DNA from 3 places in the Pelosinus fermentans DSM 17108 genome. Region 3 is predicted to be linked to each of the others. Evidence: riboswitches for the same ligand, from Rfam matches in the RefSeq annotation. Region 3 holds a riboswitch; each other region holds the start of a gene.
The links. A riboswitch is a leader RNA that binds a small molecule or an ion and turns the genes downstream of it on or off. The one in region 3 is predicted to bind S-adenosylmethionine.

Region 1: another riboswitch for S-adenosylmethionine. It lies ahead of FR7_RS24230 (hypothetical protein); the one in region 3 lies ahead of FR7_RS17445 (pyridoxal phosphate-dependent aminotransferase).
Region 2: another riboswitch for S-adenosylmethionine. It lies ahead of FR7_RS14925 (trans-sulfuration enzyme family protein); the one in region 3 lies ahead of FR7_RS17445 (pyridoxal phosphate-dependent aminotransferase).

What each region holds. Positions count from the first base shown of each region.
Region 1 is NZ_AKVN02000001.1:3,255,197-3,261,616, reverse strand. It holds gene purH (bifunctional phosphoribosylaminoimidazolecarboxamide formyltransferase/IMP cyclohydrolase) at 1-1,274, shown strand, start outside; partial or broken gene purD (phosphoribosylamine--glycine ligase) at 1,329-2,596, shown strand; SAM riboswitch class I at 2,763-2,863, shown strand; gene FR7_RS24230 (hypothetical protein) at 2,826-3,146, shown strand; gene larE (ATP-dependent sacrificial sulfur transferase LarE) at 3,249-4,061, shown strand; gene FR7_RS15040 (hypothetical protein) at 4,233-4,811, shown strand; gene FR7_RS15035 (HipA family kinase) at 4,899-5,687, shown strand; gene FR7_RS15030 (MarR family winged helix-turn-helix transcriptional regulator) at 5,695-6,165, opposite strand.
Region 2 is NZ_AKVN02000001.1:3,229,586-3,236,005, forward strand. It holds gene FR7_RS14905 (TetR/AcrR family transcriptional regulator) at 1-284, opposite strand, end outside; gene FR7_RS14910 (dipeptidase) at 307-1,242, opposite strand; gene cysK (cysteine synthase A) at 1,591-2,529, opposite strand; gene FR7_RS14920 (YezD family protein) at 2,767-3,108, opposite strand; gene FR7_RS14925 (trans-sulfuration enzyme family protein) at 3,351-4,487, opposite strand; SAM riboswitch class I at 4,567-4,669, opposite strand; gene FR7_RS14930 (YegS/Rv2252/BmrU family lipid kinase) at 4,834-5,730, opposite strand; gene FR7_RS14935 (C40 family peptidase) at 6,056-6,420, shown strand, end outside.
Region 3 is NZ_AKVN02000001.1:3,757,955-3,764,374, reverse strand. It holds gene FR7_RS17470 (hypothetical protein) at 1-114, shown strand, start outside; gene FR7_RS17465 (YwbE family protein) at 168-365, shown strand; gene FR7_RS17460 (hypothetical protein) at 397-750, shown strand; gene FR7_RS17455 (MATE family efflux transporter) at 886-2,244, shown strand; gene FR7_RS17450 (MetQ/NlpA family ABC transporter substrate-binding protein) at 2,389-3,207, opposite strand; gene FR7_RS17445 (pyridoxal phosphate-dependent aminotransferase) at 3,238-4,425, opposite strand; SAM riboswitch class I at 4,500-4,604, opposite strand; gene FR7_RS17440 (MFS transporter) at 4,778-6,064, shown strand; gene larAH10 (NPN-dependent 2-hydroxyacid racemase, LarAH10 family) at 6,077-6,420, shown strand, end outside.

The DNA.
Region 1 (6,420 bases), 500 kb from region 3:
AACATCACATTTCAGCTATTGATATGGTAGTTGTCAATTTATATCCTTTTCGCCAAACGATAGAACGTCCGAATGTGCTGCTGGAGGATGCTGTAGAAAATATTGATATTGGCGGTCCGGCTATGATTCGTGCAGCATCTAAGAATTTTCAATATGTAACAGTGGTAGTGAATCCAGCACGATATGGTGATATTTTAAAGCAGTTGGCGCAAGACAATGATATTTTACCTGCCTATCGCATGGCATTAGCAAAAGAGGCTTTTCATCATACTGCCGAATATGATGCTTGCATTGCAACTTACTTGGCAGGGCAGCTGGGAGAGGGAGCTTTTCCAGAAACCGTGCATGTAGTCTATGAAAAAGTACAGCCGTTGCGTTACGGAGAAAATCCTCAGCAGCAGGCAGCCTTTTATCGGGAGAAACATGTTACTGCTGTAGGCGTTGCAAATGCACAGCAACTGCATGGCAAGGAATTGTCGTTTAATAATATTGTTGATATAGAATCTGCTTATAACATTGTCGCTGAATTTGAAAAACCGGCAGCTACGATTATAAAACACACCAATCCATGTGGTACGGGAGTAGGTGTTGATTTGGCAGAAGCCTATGCAAAAGCCTACCAGGCTGATCCCGTATCTGCTTTCGGTGGAATTATTGGCTTAAACCGGGATGTAGATGTGGCAACAGCTGTACAAATCAGTAAATTATTTGCTGAAGCAGTTATTGCTCCAGGTTATACCAAAGATGCATTGGATTTGTTAACGAAAAAACAGAATCTTCGTCTTCTCGTGGCTGAAAGGCTGCAGGCGGGCAGTAAACAAGTGGATATAAAAACAGTTTCAGGTGGTATGTTAGTGCAGGATAAAGACACAGCGGTTGAGAGTTGTCACGATATGAAAGTTGTTACGAAAGTTCAGCCAAGCACAAACGAGTGGGAACAGCTGCTGCTTGCTTGGAAAGTGGTAAAGCATGTGAAATCCAATGCCATTGTAATTGCTAACGAGAATCAGACATTAGGTGTTGGCGCAGGACAAATGAATCGTGTAGGAGCTGCTGCCATTGCCTTAGTACAAGCTGGTGCTAAAGCTTTCGGTGCAGTAATGGCTTCCGATGCATTTCTACCTTTCCGTGATACGGTGGATACTGCAGCAAAAGCAGGAATCAAAGTCATTATTCAGCCTGGCGGTTCTGTGCGTGATCAAGAATCCATTGAAGCTGCTGATGAACATGGAATTGCTATGGTATTTACAGGAACAAGACATTTTAAGCATTAAGTATATCAATTTATGGGGCAGTTGCCAAACAGCCCATTGGAAGGGAGATTAGCCATGAATCTATTGGTCATTGGTGGCGGCGGACGTGAGCATGCATTAGTGTCTAAATTAAAAGAGAATAAAGATGTAGAAAAAATATTCTGTATCCCTGGCAATCCAGGGATTGCAAAAATCGCCGAGTGCGTAGAACTTGATATCATGGATAATGCTGCCCTTGTGGTTTTTGCCAAAGAGCAAAAGGTTACACTTACTGTAGTAGGTCCTGAAATTCCTTTATCAAATGGTATCGTAGATGTTTTTCAGGCAAATGGTCTTGCCTGTTTTGGTCCTACCCAGGCTGCTGCCCAGATTGAAAGTTCAAAAACCTTTGCTAAGAATTTAATGAAGAAGTATGATATTCCTACGGCTAAATTTGCCGTATTTACTCAGGCTGATATGGCAAAGGCATACATAAACGCTCAAGGAGCGCCTGTAGTTGTAAAGGCCGATGGATTGGCAGCTGGTAAAGGTGTTGTGGTAGCAATGACCATTGATGAAGCTCTAGCAGCGGTTGACATGATGCTGTGTGACGGAGCCTTTGGTCAGGCAGGCAGGCAGGTGGTCATAGAGGAATTTTTAGTGGGTGAGGAAGCTTCTATATTAGCTTTTACTGATGGAAAGACGATCATCCCGATGGTGGCAGCTCAAGATCATAAGCGAGTCTTTGATCATGATCAGGGACCTAATACGGGGGGATGGGCGCTTATGCACCTGCTCCGATTATTACCCCAGCGATCAGTGCCCAGGTTCTGAAAGAAATTTTGCAGCCTACAATTGCTGCCATGGAAAGTGAAGGATGTTTCTATTGTGGATGCTTATATTTAGGGCTGATTATGACTGAAGATGGTCCTAAAGTCATTGAATTTAATGCCCGATTTGGTGATCCTGAAACCCAGGTTGTACTACCTTTGCTAGATAGCGATTTAGTGACGATTATGAAAGCTTGCATAGCTGGTACATTGGCAGATACTTCTGTTAATTGGAAGAATGAGGCTGCTGTATGTGTAGTGTTAGCAGCAGGAGGGTACCCTGGAGAATATGCTAAGGGTGACATCATTAGCGGTATCGACAAAGCGGAAGAACAAGGTGCTTATGTATTTCATGCTGGCACCGCTAGCCGCGACGGACAGGTACTGACGAGTGGTGGGCGTGTACTTGGTGTAACAGCTACAGATTCGACCATTAAACAAGCAGTAGATAAGGCGTATCAGGCAATTGGATCTATAAAATTTAAAGGAATGCATTATCGAAAAGACATTGCATACCGGGCAATTAAAAAGTAACGAATTGCAAAGGTCACGAAGAGATAAAAAGAACAGAGCGGAGTATGATTCATTTCTTATGTTAGTACGTCTATGCTGATATATGAAAAAAACAAACTGACGCCAGAGAAAAAGATTGCTAACTGTGTTATTTCATGATATATTTATAAATAATTTAATACGAAAACTCTTATCAAGAGTGGTCGAGGGACTGGCCCGATGACACCCGGCAACCGGCAGCAATGCAGAGGTGCTAATTCCAGCAGGATTTATCCTGACAGATGAGAGAGGACTAAAATGTTATTTGAGTCCCCTTTCAGATGAAATGGGAGATTTAAATAACATTTTTTTGCATTATAAGGGAGGAATTCAAATGGCACAGAGCAATCATCTTGCAGTTGCTGCAGTTGAAGATAGAAAAGAAATAGTAATACCACCATCAAGGAAAATAAAAGTAGTTCCTCAGGGAAATGAAGAAATTATTATTACTATAAGAAACGGTGTTGTGGTTAAATTTGTACAGAATATTTACTATCCTTCCTTGGAAGGTGTCGATGGGGATGGAATATAAGGTATCAAATTTTATTGGCAGGAAGGAAAGTGCCGTGGTATATAGAAGTAAATAAAAGATATATGAATTTTCTTATAAACTGGCGCACAAAGGAGAATCACAGTGGGAAATAGTACTGAAAAAATGGAGAAACTGAATCATTTATTAACTGAACTGGGGAGTATTGTCGTAGCTTTTTCTGGAGGCGTGGATAGCAGTTTCTTAGCAGCAGCAGCAGTAAGAGCTGTTGGTGAAAAGGCGATAGCTATTACTGCTTATTCTGAGACATTGCCGGAAAGTGAAAAAAAAGAAGCAATTGAAATTGCGAAAGAAATTGGTATTAAACACATACTTTTAAATATTAGCGAATTAAATAGCCCGGATTTTGTCGAGAATAACAATCAACGCTGTTATTACTGTAAACAAGAACGATTTTCAGTATTAGTTGAATGGGCAAAAGAAAATAATTATAATTGGGTATTGGATGGATCGAATGTCGACGACTTATCCGATTATCGTCCTGGGATTAAAGCGGTGGAAGAACTAGACCATGTAAGGAGCCCTTTAGTCGAAGCTGGCTTAACAAAAAAAGATATTCGAGAAATATCTAAGGAATGGAACTTGCAGACTTGGAATAAATTAAGTGCTGCCTGCCTTTCCTCAAGGGTGGTTTATGGACTTTCGATTACGGCAGAGAGGCTTAGTCAAATCGAAAAAGCTGAAGAATTAGTAAAAAAGTTTTGTCCAGGGCAAGTTCGAGTACGTCACCATGGAGATATTGCCCGTATTGAAGTGTCACCAGAAAATATTGGAATGATTACGGTTCCAGAGGTAGCAGCGCAAATTGAGCAAGGACTTAAAAAAATTGGCTTTACATATGTCGCTGTTGATTTATCTGGATATCGAAGTGGCAGTATGAATGAAGTTTTAGTTTAATAGTAAGATATATGATTCTAATATATTGATGATAGGCAGGAGAAAATTTCCTGTCTATTTTTTATTACTTTTTAAAAACAGATTTAAACAGTAACACTATGAGTTCCTTACTCATACAGTATAGTAAGAATTAAATTAAATAGTATTACCGCATAGGGGGGTATATAGTGTATGAGCATTTTTACAGAATTACGGAATCAATCACTCGTTAGAGAACTAGAACGGGAATTAAATACCGATATAGTGTTATTTGGTTTTGATGGATTCGCATATTTTGGTAATCTACAGGCCGTAGAAGATTGTCGTATTGCCATTCTTTCTCCAGGAATAGAAGCCGATTGCAATGCGGTGGAAATTCTTACTCCAGGGGGAGAAATCTTACATGTGGATTTCACGCGGGTAGATTTGTGGAACATAGTTGCTAAAGGGACCGCTATCGTAGATGATCCTTTTGAAAATTTAAACACAGAGGCATCTCGAATTGATTCCGAAGAAGCAACAGAGCGCACGGAAAGTCGCCATTTAGTTAAAGTATTATGCCGTATGGTCGGTGATGGGGTTGTAATAACAACTCTTGGTGGATTTGCTATTGAAGGTACGCTCATTGCCATCGATGATTGCTTGGCAATTATTTCTAACTCACAGATTTTTGCTCAGGGCAGTAATGATCCGATTTCAGATTCAAGGATTCGATCTGCAGTAGTTAATCTTGAAGCTTTGACCTCTGTTTCTGGAGATCGATGTTGTTGAATTCATAATGCTTAATTGTCAAAGACTCGGTATGCATTTGTACCGGGTCTTTTTTAGTTAGCAGTACGTTGAGAGAAGGTAGAGGATATGCTTATTGCGATGAAGCATTTTGGGAGCGTGGGAATAGGAGTCACTGCGCCTCAACTATTTCGTGCTAATGATAGAAAGTTTTATGTTGTTAAGTTACAGAACAATCGACTGGGGCCTAAAGTATTGGTAAATGAATTTTTAGCGGCAAAGCTGGGAGAAATGCTAGGTTTATGTTTTCCAGTAAGTTCGAGTATTGAAATTGAGGAAGACATTATCTGGCAAAGTCCAAAGCTTCAAGCAGCGGGTACACCTATAGGGCAGCATTTTGCCTCACAGTATCTGAATCATACAGAATATGTGGGAAAGGACAATTTGCATAACGCTGTTAACATTACTGAAATGGCGGGTATCTTATTATTTGATTCTATGTTTCACAATGGAGATCGTACTAATAATAGAAAAAATCTTTTATTGCACAAGGAAAAATCAGGATACAAAATATATGCGATTGATAATTCACATTTATTTCGAACTACCAGATGGACGATTGCTCTTCTTAATCGTATCAGTAGAATTATCCAACCATATTATCGTTATTCCTATGCCTTATTGCTTAACGATTGGCTTTCACCGTCGCATTTTTCCCCCTATGTGAGAAAAGTAAAGGAAATGAGCTATGAATCCATTTGTGAAATCGTTGCTCAAATTCCAGAAGAATGGCTGCCAGATGATAGTGAACGGCAAGCATTGATCAATTATGTGATCTTACGCCGGGATATGGTAAAGAATATTGAACAAGCATTGTATAAACAAATTCCTAAGTCAAGAGGTGGATCGAAAGAGTAGTATAGTATTATTTTTGCGAAGATTTTTCTTGAGAATTTAAATTTTCTTTGATGAGAAGTGCATTTTGAGTCATTTTTTCGAGAAGTATATATGTCATTTGTATTTCTTCCGGTGTAAAGCCTCGTGTGAGAGACGTAGTCCATTGTGTTAGCGTGGATTCAAGAATCGGTTGAAATGATCGGCCTTTTTCGGTTAGATATACTTGGTTGGCGCGGCGATCGAGTCTATCAACATGCCGTTCAATATATCCTAGTGATTCTAATTTCATAATCGCGCGAGCAATGGTTGTTTTGTCAATTGCTACATGCTTGCTGATTGTATCTTGCGTAACTCCTTCCTGCTGATAAAGGAAAGTGAGGCAAGCGTAATATCCATTACCGCTTCCTAGACTGTAAGTTCCTAAATGATGATCAAAAAAAGATTGTCCAATTCTATATAAACCAGAGATCCATTTTCCAATGTAGGGTATTTTCTGCATGCTGCTCCTCCTTAAGACAATTATACTATATATAATAGCGACATTAGGAATGAGAGAGCAACTATAATTTGAAATTTCTTTGTAGAAATGATGCATAAAAACAATTTAGATTGTTACTTTATCAGTAATGGAAATATATATACTGTTTATTTATTTCAAAGATAGTAAAGCATAAGCATCAATTTACTGTAGAAATTTAACTATGAAATTTTTAAAAAATAGATTGAAAATTAAGTTTATTTGTAATATAATAAG
Region 2 (6,420 bases), 530 kb from region 3:
ATTGTTTCTACTTTTTCTAAAGGAGGCTCAGAAGAATTAACAATACCTTCAATAATGACTTGAAAAGGCATACTGCATTCCTTAATCAGCGTATAAAAAAGCTGTTCTTTATTAACGAAATAATTATATACTGTACCTTTACCAGTATCGGCTAAAGCAATAATTTCATCTACTGTAGCTCTATGATAACCTTTGCTGGAAAATACAGCATAAGCTGCCTCAAGTATCTGCTGTCGTTTATTTTGTGAATCATGGAAACCAATATTTTCACGAATATGCTTCATTTCTGCCTCCAAAGTACGAATTTCATAAACATTCTTTAATAATACTAATTGCATTCTTATAACAAATTTTTTCGATATCGCCTGTGGTAAACCCATTACAAACAAGTGCCTTTATTAATTTATCAATATTGCCAAGATGAGAGATTTCCAACTGGTATTCAATACCGTCGAAATCCGTTCCTAAAGCCACTATATCAATACCGCCAATCTTCACAATATGTTTAATATGGCGTACCATATCATCCACTCTGCTCCAATTTGATCCAGCCAAAAAGTTCCCTGAAAAATTGATTCCCATAATTCCCCCTTTTTGCGCCAGCAGAGTAATCATATCATCTGTCAAATTACGCCGATGCCCCCTGATTGCACGAGCATTAGAATGGGAAGCAACAAAAGGTTTGTTTGACAAGGCAGCAACATCATAAAAGCCTTGATCAGAAAGATGAGAGACATCAATAATCATACCTAGCTGATTCATTTGGACAACTACTTCTTTGCCAAAATCTGTTAAGCCCTGCTCCCCATACTGTTCTTCAATATTGGGATAACCAATCTCATTAGGATAATTCCAGGTCAATGTCAGCAGCCGCACACCCAACCGATAAAAATTCCGCAGATTCTCCAAGCGCCCTTGTAAAGCTCCCCCCTCTTCAATCGTAAGAAAGGCAGATATTTTTCCAGCTTGCTGGTTAGAAAGTAGATCCTGATAATTCAGCGCTAGGGCAATATACGGCTGCTGAATCTTCATTTCCCGATGGAAAATATCAACCATACTTAAACAATATTGTAATGGATTTTGTTGTTCTGCTAAATCAATATACAATGCAAAGAATTGTGCCAAAGCATTACCAGCCTGCAATTTTTCTATATCTACGCTTAGGTTATTATGATATAAATTCAAATGCGGTTGATCCATTAAGTGCAGTATTGTATCACAATGTAAATCAATAATTTGCATATTACATTCACCTTTCCTACATATACCCAAATGATGGTCAAAGCACTAACTTAAACAAAGCTCTGCTGTACGTAAGGCAGAGCTACTTTTAATTTAATTCATTATACCATTCCAAATGGTACCTGACAATGACGAGGAATTATATTTATGCACATTTCCTGAAAATTCTCCCATTTCACGTTTTTTCCCTTGGAATTCTAATTTCCGCGCAATACAAAATACCACAACTCATATCAAAGTATCCCAATGAATGATCATACAGAAATTGGGATACTTAACATGAACTGTGGTATTTCTCACTCTTTTTTAAATGACTAGCGAGCTAAATGGCTCTATCAAAGCTATACCTTAAGACTCTTGTTGGAAAAGTGCTGTAGATAAATAGCGCTCTCCTGAATCAGGTAATAAGACAACAATATTTTTCCCTTTATTCTCAGGACGTGCTGCGATCTGAACAGCTGCATAAACTGCTGCACCACTTGAAATCCCAACCAACAAGCCTTCTGTTTTAGCAAGTTCCCTGGAAGTCGTAAAAGCATCTTCATTATGAACACCAAAAATTTCATCTACAACATCAAGGTTAATTACAGCAGGAACAAATCCAGCACCAATGCCTTGAATTTTATGAGGACCTGGTTTTCCGCCTGATAAAACAGGCGAATCAAAAGGTTCAACAGCAACAATTTTAACACTTGGTTTCTTTTTCTTTAGTACTTCAGCCACACCTGTGACCGTACCGCCAGTACCTACACCAGAAATAAAGATATCGACTTCTCCATCTGTATCTCTCCAGATTTCTTCAGCAGTAGTCTGTCTATGTATTTCCGGATTGGATGGGTTTTTAAATTGTTGCAAAATAATGGAATTGCTATTTTCTGCAGCCAGTTGCTCTGCCTTACCGATAGCTCCTTTCATACCTTCTGCCCCAGGAGTTAAGACCAGTTCAGCGCCTAAAGCTTTTAATAGATTCCGTCTTTCGATACTCATTGTATCTGGCATACACAATACTAATTTATAGCCTCGTGCTGCAGCCACAAAGGCTAAAGCAATACCAGTGTTACCGCTGGTAGGTTCAATTATTATTGTGTCTTTATTAATTAATCCTTGCTTTTCTGCATCCGCAATCATAGCGTAACCAATACGATCTTTTACACTGCTGAGCGGATTGAAGTACTCTAATTTAGCAATTACTTTTGCAGCTAAGCCTTTTTCACCATTATATTTAGTAAGTTCCAGCAGCGGCGTATTGCCAATAAGATCAGTCAACTGTTTTGCAATTTTAGCCATGTTACACGACCTCCATTTTTTTATTTTTTATTTTTTTGACAGAAAAGAAAAAGGCTAAGGAAGTCCTACAAAAGAACGATTCCTTAGCCTTCAGTTTTCTGATCGGCTAACTAATGATATTATAAGTACATTTAATCATAAATACTCCGCTTTGTCAACTTAATATTTAATTTTAAAAAGTAAAATTGCGTTGAAATACGAGTCTTAACCTGTCAAACTCACCTATGTCACTTGCTTTTATATACCATCACCATAGACACCTTCTACCTCTGGGAAACGCCGTTTTTCTGTTTTCTCAATCTGTACCGCTTTACCATCCTTGATTTTTACAACTAGTTGACCATATTGTAAATGCGATAACTCTCCTAAAATTTTTTTACGAAGAAGGTTTATTTCTTCTGTATTCTTTTTCCCTTGCTGAAAGTTCTTCTGACTAGAAATAATAATTTTTTCTGTACGTTCAATTTGAATAATATGTCCGTCTTGAACAATTAAAACAATCTCACCAAAACTAATATTTTGTATACTCTGATCAATTACTGCTAATGCTTTTGCAGGAAATGAGATTTTTTCTTGCATACTCTTACTCCTCCATTGCCGATGTTAAATCTGCCAAAAGATCATTTGCATCTTCTAAGCCTACAGATAATCGCAATTATTTATATTCTTGTGGCTGATCAATAGGTGTACTCACCGCTCTCGTATAGGCATCTACTTCCACTTCGATATGCAATAATTTTGCAGAAAACTCCCTCTCTATCACCCTATTCACCTCTTAATGATTCTATGACTAGTACTTTTTTCTATAACAATGAGTGATTTTAATCCGCTAATGCTTGTTCTAAGTCATTAATGATATCACTGGCATCTTCGATGCCAATTGATAAGCGTAATAAGCAGTCGGATATTCCCAAACGTTCACGAACCTCAATCGGCACATCAGCATGAGTTTGAACCGCCGGTAAAGTAATCAGAGATTCCACGCCACCAAGGCTTTCGGCAAATCGAATCATTTGCACTTTACGCAGTACTTGCTTAACCCTTTCTGGATGATCTACTGCAAAAGACAGCATACCGCCATAACCAGATGATTGACTATCATGTATATCTTTACCTTGATGATCAGCTAATCCTGGGTAATATACTTTAACAACTTTTGGATGACGAGTCAGCCATTGGGCAATAATTTGCGAGTTTTGATTATGCTTTTCCATTCGCAATGCCAGTGTTTTCATACTGCGAATCAATAACCAACTATCATTAGGTCCGAGAATTCCCCCTGTTGAATTTTGGATGTAACGTATCGAGGCACCTAATTCGGCATCCCGAGCAACGACTAATCCGCACACCAAGTCATTATGACCCGCTAAATATTTACTGCCACTGTGAATGACCACATCAGCTCCCAACTCTAAAGGACGTTGAAAATAGGGTGTTAAGAATGTATTATCAACGATAACATGCATCTCATTTCCTTTGGCTAATTTTACAATGGCACGAATATCGACAATTTTCATTAGCGGATTGGTCGGCGTTTCTACCAATATTGCTTTAGTAGCAGGTGTAATACTCTGTGCTACTTCTTCTATATTACTGCCATCTACAAAACTTACTGTTAAGCCAAAATTACTAAATATTTTATCAATGACCCGATATGTACCACCATAGCAGTCTTCTACAACCACCAAGTGATCTCCTGTCTTATACAACATTAATATAGCCGTAATTGCAGCCATCCCTGAAGCAAATGCCAAACCGACTGCACCATTTTCCAGTGCAGCAATCCCTTCTTCTAATACTTTTCTTGTTGGGTTCTGGCTACGGGTATAATCAAACCCCGTGCTCTCACCAAGAGCGGGATGACGAAACGTTGCTGATTGATATACAGGAGTGCTTATTGCTCCCGTTTTTTCATCTGTACAGACCCCAATATGCACAATTTTTGAATCTAATTTCATAAATACCTCCTGAATCTTTATTTTTTTTAAATTAAATAAACCCCTTTCCGAGGAAAGAGGTTTATTAAAGACCATCTTCCTCTTATCTGTCAGGATTCTCATCCTGCTGGAATTAGCACCACTGCATTACTGCCGGTTGCTGGGTGTCATCGGGCCAGTCCCTCGACCACTCTCGATAAGAGTTTATTCATTTCTAAAATTATACCATATGGTATTCTATATGGTCAACATAATTTACATTTTTACAGGCTTTTTAGCGATTTTAGTTTTAATTTTGTTAATCAACTCAGCGAATAAAACATATAAAACGAATTGAACCACAAAGACGCAAAGGACACAAAGGGGTCTATATACTTTCTTGACTAGAACAAAAAACTTCAATTTTTCTGGATAGTATCGTAACATTAAGAGGCAATTTGGGACCCAATTCTCCATCTAAGTCGCTTTCTACTTCTTCAGCACATTCTATATAAATAGTTTCCGCCTGTAGACAAGTTACATATTTACTATTACAGTGAATGCCTTTTAAAAAACTAATAAACAAACTCATTAATTCAGGCAGGTTGCACTTTTTCACAATAAGTACGTCCAGCTTCCCATCATCAATTTTCGCATGAGGTACTAAATTAGGAAATCCGCCAACAGTACCACTATTCATTATTAAAAATAAAAAGACATCTTCCTCAATGACTTGCTGTTCTGTAATAATTCGCATTTTTAATGCTTTAAAATTAGGTAATTCTCCAAGTCCCTTTAAATAATATGCAATTTTCCCCAACGTGTTTTTCAGCATACTATCTGCATTATGAGCTACTGATGTCATCAATCCAGCACTAGCAACATTGAAAAAGTATTCATCATTGACTTTACCTACATCAATCCTCTTTCTCTGTCCCTTTGTAATTGTCTCTACACAAGTATCAATATTTTTATCTAACTGCAAATACACTGCAAAATCGTTAGATGTACCACTTGGAATAATACCTAGGGGCAAGTCTATTTCTTGTTTGAGCATATTATTAATTACACTATGAATTGTACCATCACCACCGGATACGATAATACCATCTACAGCAATTTCTTTTACCAGCATGATAAAAGCATCGCTCTCTTGATCATTGCTAACCCGGAGGGGAATTATGATACAATCTTTTTTTTGAAAAGCCTCGATTACATTGTCCAATTTAAATTTAAAACTAGCATCACCTGATATTGGATTATATACAAGGATAAATTTTCGCAATATGATTCCTCCTCCTTGCCAATCACGAATATGTATAATAGGATTCATATCTTATTATTGTAATTCATTTTTCAGCAGAAAGTCTATAAGAATTATTCAATAACTAAATGATTTGAACGACCTGGCCTATTAATTATAATCATCTGCAAAACCCTCCGAATCCCTCTCATCCTAATCCAATTGTAGATATTTCCTGTTTACATAACACATATTCTCTAGTATCATTATTCTAGTCAGTAACGTTGCCAGTTGATTAATAATTTCAGAGATTATTAGCTCCTGAACCGTCTCTAACAAATCGTACATTGGACTAGGAGGTCATTATATGAAAAAACATTGTATGCCTATTATACTTCTTATCCTTTTCACCTTTTCTTTTACACTGATTATGCCCACAACGCTTGCTATGGCGGCTTCGCCTTTGAATACACTCGCACAAACATCCTCTTCAAACTCAAAAAGCAGCAGTTCTTCCTTTAATCTTCTTAATGTTCTAATTGGCATGTTATTAGGAAATTTATTAGGAAAGAACAATACAACTGAAAATCCTAACGTTAACATTAAGCCGGTGCCATTTCAAGAAACGGCTAGCAATTCAACAACTAGTTCCTCAAAAGGAGATGCAATTATTGCTACTGCGAAAACCTATATGGGCGTTCCTTATGTTTTTGGCGGAGAATCTCCAACTAA
Region 3 (6,420 bases):
ACTGACGGGATCACGATTATGATTTCAGATAATGATCGTTGTTTAAAAGTGTTTCAAAAAGTTGGCCATGATTGGATTTACTTGGATCAAGAAGAATTCTGTGAGTGGTATTAAAATGAACCCTGCTCATTTCTTTATGGGCAGGGTTCAAAGGATAGGAGGAAGCTATGTTGAGTGGGACAGAGCGTAAAAATATTAAAGCAGGCAGCAGGGTGAAAATTGTACAAAAGCAGCATCAAGGCACCGGACAGCTGACGGAAGGTGTGGTAAAAGATCTGCTCACCAATAGTGCGATTCATCATCGGGGTATAAAAGTTCGTTTGGTAAATGGCATAGTAGGCAGAGTTCAGGAAGTGATTCAGTAGTTTGTATCAAGTGCCAAGGAAGGGGGAAAGCATGACGGATATAGCGGTTACTCAGTCAAGAAGAGACCGTAAAAACAAGCAATTGGCAATTGGCAGGAAAGCAGTATTTGATGGTGTGAAATCAATATTATACATTGCAGCCTGGGCTTTCTTATTATATGTATTGCAGCCTTTTATTACAGCAGCAGCCTGGTGGAAGGGGCATCAAATTATGATGGAGAATGCTTTTTCTTTAGTGGCAGTTAATACAATTTTTATTGTAATGGAATATATCGTGATTTTTGGGATGAGTATTCTTTTCGCAATGCTTTCCTGGTCCGAATGGAATCATTGGCGTTTATCCCGTCCTGTACAAAGTAGTTTATTTGTAAGATTACTAAAATAAGTGAGGCAGGAGAAAGAAACTCCCGCCTCACTTATTCATCTTTAGTAACTCAATGAAGTGGTGTACTTTGATTAGGGGAAAATAGAGTAGAGTCGAAAGTTTAGGTTTAAGATTCTAGATAAATAGGTGTGAGATATGGAACAAACATATTCCTTACGGGAAAAAGTAAATCAATTTTTAATTATTTTACTACCGATTTTAGTAACACAAGTATGTATGTGTGCTATGACTTTTTTTGATACGATGATGTCGGGACGTGTCAGTCCCAATGATCTAGTTGGTGTTGCCATTGGATCTAGTATATGGATGCCTGTTTTTACGGGGCTAAATGGGATTCTTTTTGCTATAGTTCCTATTGTTGCCCACTTTTTGGGAGCGCAAAAAAAAGAAAAGGTGCCCTTTGCGGTCATTCAAGCCGTATATTTAGCCATAGCAATATCCATTGTAGTTATAATTTGCGGCTTTTATGTGATACATCCGATATTGGATAAAATGGAACTCAATGCTTTATCCTATCAAATTGCTCATGATTTTCTAGCAGCAATTTCTTTTGGGATTATTCCATTGTTTATTTCCACAGTTCTTCGCTGTTTTATTGATACCTTAGGTTATACACGGGTAACGATGCTAATTTCTATGGTAGCATTACCGATCAATATACTGCTTAATTATGTATTGGTTTTTGGTAATTTCGGTTTTCCCCAGTTGGGTGGTGTGGGAGCAGGATGGGCCTCTGCGATTACCTATTGGTGTATTGCCATTATTAGTGTATGCGTTATTCAAAGCAGAGAACCTTTTAAATCCCATCAGATATTTAGCTTCTGGTATCGCTTTTCTTTCGCAGCCTGGAAAGAGCAGTTAAAGATCGGTATACCCATTGGTATAGCGATTTTTTGTGAAACGAGTATATTTGCAGTGATTACTTTGCTAATGAGTGAGTTTAGTGAAGTTACAATTGCAGCCTATCAAGTAGCTATTAATGTGGCAGCCCTGATTTATATGATGCCACTTAGTATTTCTATGGCTTTAACAATAGTGGTAGGCTTTGAAGCAGGGGCTAAGCGGTATCAAGATGCTAAACAATATGGCTATCTGGGTATTGGAATTGCATTGCTTATGGCTGTAATGGCTGCCATCGTATTATATTTTGGCAACGAGCAGATATCCAGTTTATATACAGCAGATATGGATATTAGGCATCTTGCGGAGCAATTCTTGTTATATGCGATTTTCTTCCAATTATCAGATGCTATCGCAACACCGGTCCAAGGCTGTTTGCGGGGCTATAAAGATGTTCGGGTTACATTTATTTTGGCAATGATTTCTTACTGGGTTCTTGGATTGCCCCTAGGGTATGTGTTATCTCATCATTCCGGGTTAGGAGCCTTTGGTTATTGGATCGGTTTGATTGTAGGTCTAGCCTTTGGTGCAACTTGTTTATCGGCAAGACTCATGAGAGTGCAGCGTAAATATGGGGATATACAAAATGTATAGTGTTCTGCTTCTGTAAAAAAATGAATCGAAACGCGAAGACGCGAAGAAATACGAAGCACACGAAGGAGATTACAGGTCTCTTCGTGTGCTTCATAGCCTTCGCGCCTTCGCGTTTCAAAATGTTTTATTTTTTATGTGCCAGTTTTACCAGGCTGCTGCAACAGAACCTTTAAAGTGTTCATTAATGAAGGATTTTACTTCATCAGAGTGATAGGCTTTAATGAATTTTTGTACAGCTGGATTTTCTTTATCTTTAGAACGGACAGCAATAATATTAGCATAAGGGGAGTTGATATCTTCAATAGCAATTGCATCTTTAGTCGGTACTAATCCAGCGGTAATTGCATAATTGGTGTTAATGGCAGCAACGTCCATGTCAGCTAGGGAACGGGGGATTTGTGCTGCATCTAATTCTTTGATAACAATTTTTTTAGGATTCTCAATAATATCAGTAACAGCGGCTTTTAGTCCGATTTCCGGTTTTAATTTAATAAGACCAATTTTCTCTAGCAATAATAGAGCTCGTCCTCCGTTAGTTGGATCATTAGGAATGGCAACGATGGCTCCTGCTTGTAAATCGGCTATATTTTTCAGCTTGCTTGAATAAATGCCCATTGGAAAAATGACTGTGTTGCCCACTGAGACGATATCATAATTGCGGTCTTTAATAATATTGTCAAGGTAAGGTTTATGTTGAAAACTATTGACGTCAATATCACCTTGGTTTAATGCTACATTAGGTTGAATATAATCATTAAATTCAACGACTTCGATTTTTAAGCCATCCTTTTCGGCAATTTTCTTGACTACATCCATTACTTCAGCGTGAGGACCAGCTGTAACACCAACTTTTAATGTTTTCTGTTCTACTTTTGCAGTACTTTGCTGACCGCAGCCAGTTGCTAAACCTAGAATAAAGACAAGAGATAGGAAAAGGGAAATGGATTTTAGTGATTTTTTCATTTAAATATGCCTCCTAAAAAATATAATGTTTTATTTCAATTTTTGCAGTCTTTCGATTGCTGCTTCTAATGTTGCAAATTGTTTGCAGAAACAAAAACGGATAAAACGATGTTTGTCATTGGCATCGTCCTGATAAAAACTAGATCCCGGTACGACTGCAACCCCTACTTTTTCAGCTAAGTGACGGGCAAAGTCTACATCATTCTTCCAGCCAAAAGGCGCTATGTCTGCCATAATATAATAGGCGCCGGCCGGGCGAATGCAAGTAAAGCCGATGGCAGTCAATTCCTTTAACATAAAGTCGCGACGCTTACTGTAAAAATCCCCTAATTTTTCATAATAAGTGGTAGGAAAATTTAGGGCCTGGGCGGCGGCTACTTGCAGGGGAGCGGCTGCTCCTACCGTCAAGAAGTCATGCATTTTACGTATGGAACGGCTGATTTCGCCGGAAGCAATCACATAACCAATGCGCCAGCCTGTTACGCTGTAGGTTTTTGAAATACTATTGATAGTTATGGTTCGTTCTGCCATGCCGGGCAAGGTAGCCAGAGGAATGTGTTTTATTTCATCATAGATGATGTGTTCATAGATTTCGTCTGTAATTGCCAAGACATCATATTGAATACATAGTTTGGCAATGAGATCCAGCTCTTCGCGGTTAAAAACTTTACCAGTAGGGTTATTTGGAGTATTAATAATAATGGCCCTGGTACGTTCTGAAAATGCCGCCGTTAATTCTTCCTTGATAAAGCTGAATTCTGGTGGATGCAGTTGGACGTATTTGGGGGTAGCACCACATAATACGGCATCAGGACCATAGTTTTCATAAAAAGGCTGAAATATAATGACTTCATCCCCAGGATTAATAGTGGCTAAGAGGGTTGCTACCATGCCTTCTGTTGAACCGCAGCATACGGTGATTTGCGTTTCCGGGTCAATATCAATGTTATAGTCTCTTTTGTTTTTCAAAGCAATGGCATCTCTAAGTGACTTCGTCCCCCAGGTAATTGCATATTGATTGTGATCTTCTAAAATTGCCTTAACTGCGGCCTCTTTTATTTCATCCGATGCCGGAAAATCAGGAAAGCCTTGTGCAAGATTAATGGCTTTATGAGCGGCAGCAATACGAGACATTTCTCTAATTACGGATTCTGTAAAACGACCAGCTTTTTCCGAGGCATAGTTACGCAGAGTTTGAGCTTGTGCATTTTGATTCATCATATTGACTCCTTTGATTGATAATAAAAAAATCTTCTTCATAAGATGAAGAAGATTTTATTTTTCCAAAATGATCCTCATCTCCCAGGAAATTCCTGTTGGAATTGGCACCGTTCGCATTGCGCGGTGGTTGCCGTAGCTTCATCGGGCCAATCCCCTCGGCTAACTCTTGATGAATGTATGTAGTTGATGAAAGTAATAGTAGCATGAGTTCCTACCTGGTGTCAAGGAGAATTGAGAAAATCGTATCTCTCGTCAATTGACATGTAAACTTAACAAAAGTATAATATGATAATATGAATAAAAGTCCATTGCAAAAATACTTATATTCATAATTGAGGAGGATTATCGTATGGGGCAGACAAAAACAAGTTTTCGATGGAAATTAGCAGGACTTATGTTTTTTATTAGTTTTATTTCTTACATGGATCGAGTCAATTTATCAGTAGCCACTCCCACTATTATGCAAGAATTAGGCTTTAGCAAAATGGATATGGGATTTATTCAGACGGCTTTTTTTGTTGGCTATGCTTTTATGCAAATACCAGGTGGAATCATGTCTGAATTTTGGGGACATCGGAGGGTTCTGGCACTAGCAGCTACTTGGTGGTCAGCCTTTACAGTATTAACAGGAGCATGCAGTAACTTTACCTCATTTATTCTGGCGAGAAGTCTGTTTGGCATCGGAGAAGGTCCTATGGCACCTGCCTTTGGAAGATTTATTTACCGTTGGTTTAATAATAATGAAAAGGGGCGTGCTTCTTCATTTATGTTAAGCGGTGTATTTTTTGGACCGGTTGTTGGTCCAACACTTACGATCGTATTGATGATGAATTTTGGCTGGCGTTCCGTATTTGTTATTTTTGGTGGAGTAGGTTTACTATTGGCAGGACTTTGGTATTATTTAGCCAAGGATACTCCTCAGGATAGTAAATTTACCAATGCTGCAGAAGCAAGTTACATAGAAGAAGGTCTAATGGTAGATAGTGATAAAAAAGAACTGGCACCTTGGCGTGCTTTTTTGGGATCTTCTCAGTTTTGGGCTATTGGGATTCAATATTTTATAACGGATTATATTATGTATGTATTTTTAGCTTGGTTGCCATTATACTTAATAGAGGCTCAAAATTTTTCTTTGCAGAAAATGGGGATTGCTGCTTCTTTTCCTTGGGCGGCATTGTGTATAGTAACGGCTACATGCGGCTATATCAGTGATAAATTAGTCGCTTCCGGTGTGTCAAGGCATAAATCCCGCACTTTATTTGGCATTCTAGGACTAATTATCTGTTGTATAACTCTTTACCTGGGAGCAGTGGCAACTGTACCTTGGCTGAATGTATTATGGCTAACGATATCCTTGGGATCTCTTGGATTTACTTTTAATGCTTCATGGGCCGCCTGTCTTGATATTGGAGGTAAATTTGCTGGATCGATAACTGGCTGGATGAATTTCTGGGGGAATATGGGCGGCATTGCTGCTCCGGTTGCTACAGCATGGGTTGCAACGAATTATGGCTGGCAGGCAGCTATTCTGACAACTGCAGCTTCAGCCGTGATTGGCATTGTTGCATGGTTGGCTGTCAAGCCCGATAAGCCTTTAGTACTAAAGGAAAATAATAATCTTGAAAAGATTGCGTAGGAGAGATGCTAGATGTTAAAAGAATTTTCATTTGGTTTTGGTGATAGTGAAATTAAAGTAGCTTTGCCGGAAGAACGCGTTGTAAATGTTGTGGAAGGTAAACCAGCGAAAGCAGTTTCAGATGTAGAAGCTGCTGTTCGTGAGGTACTGAACAATCCAATTGGTACTCCACCTCTAAAGAATGTAATACAGCAAGGTGATAAAGTGGTCATCGTTGCTAGTGATATAACTCGTCAATGGGTGCGTCATGATTTGTTTTTACCTACTTTGCTGAATGAACTGAATAAAGCTGGTATACCTGATGAAGATATTTCCCTTATTGTTGCACTGGGCGCCCATCGCCATCATACTCATGA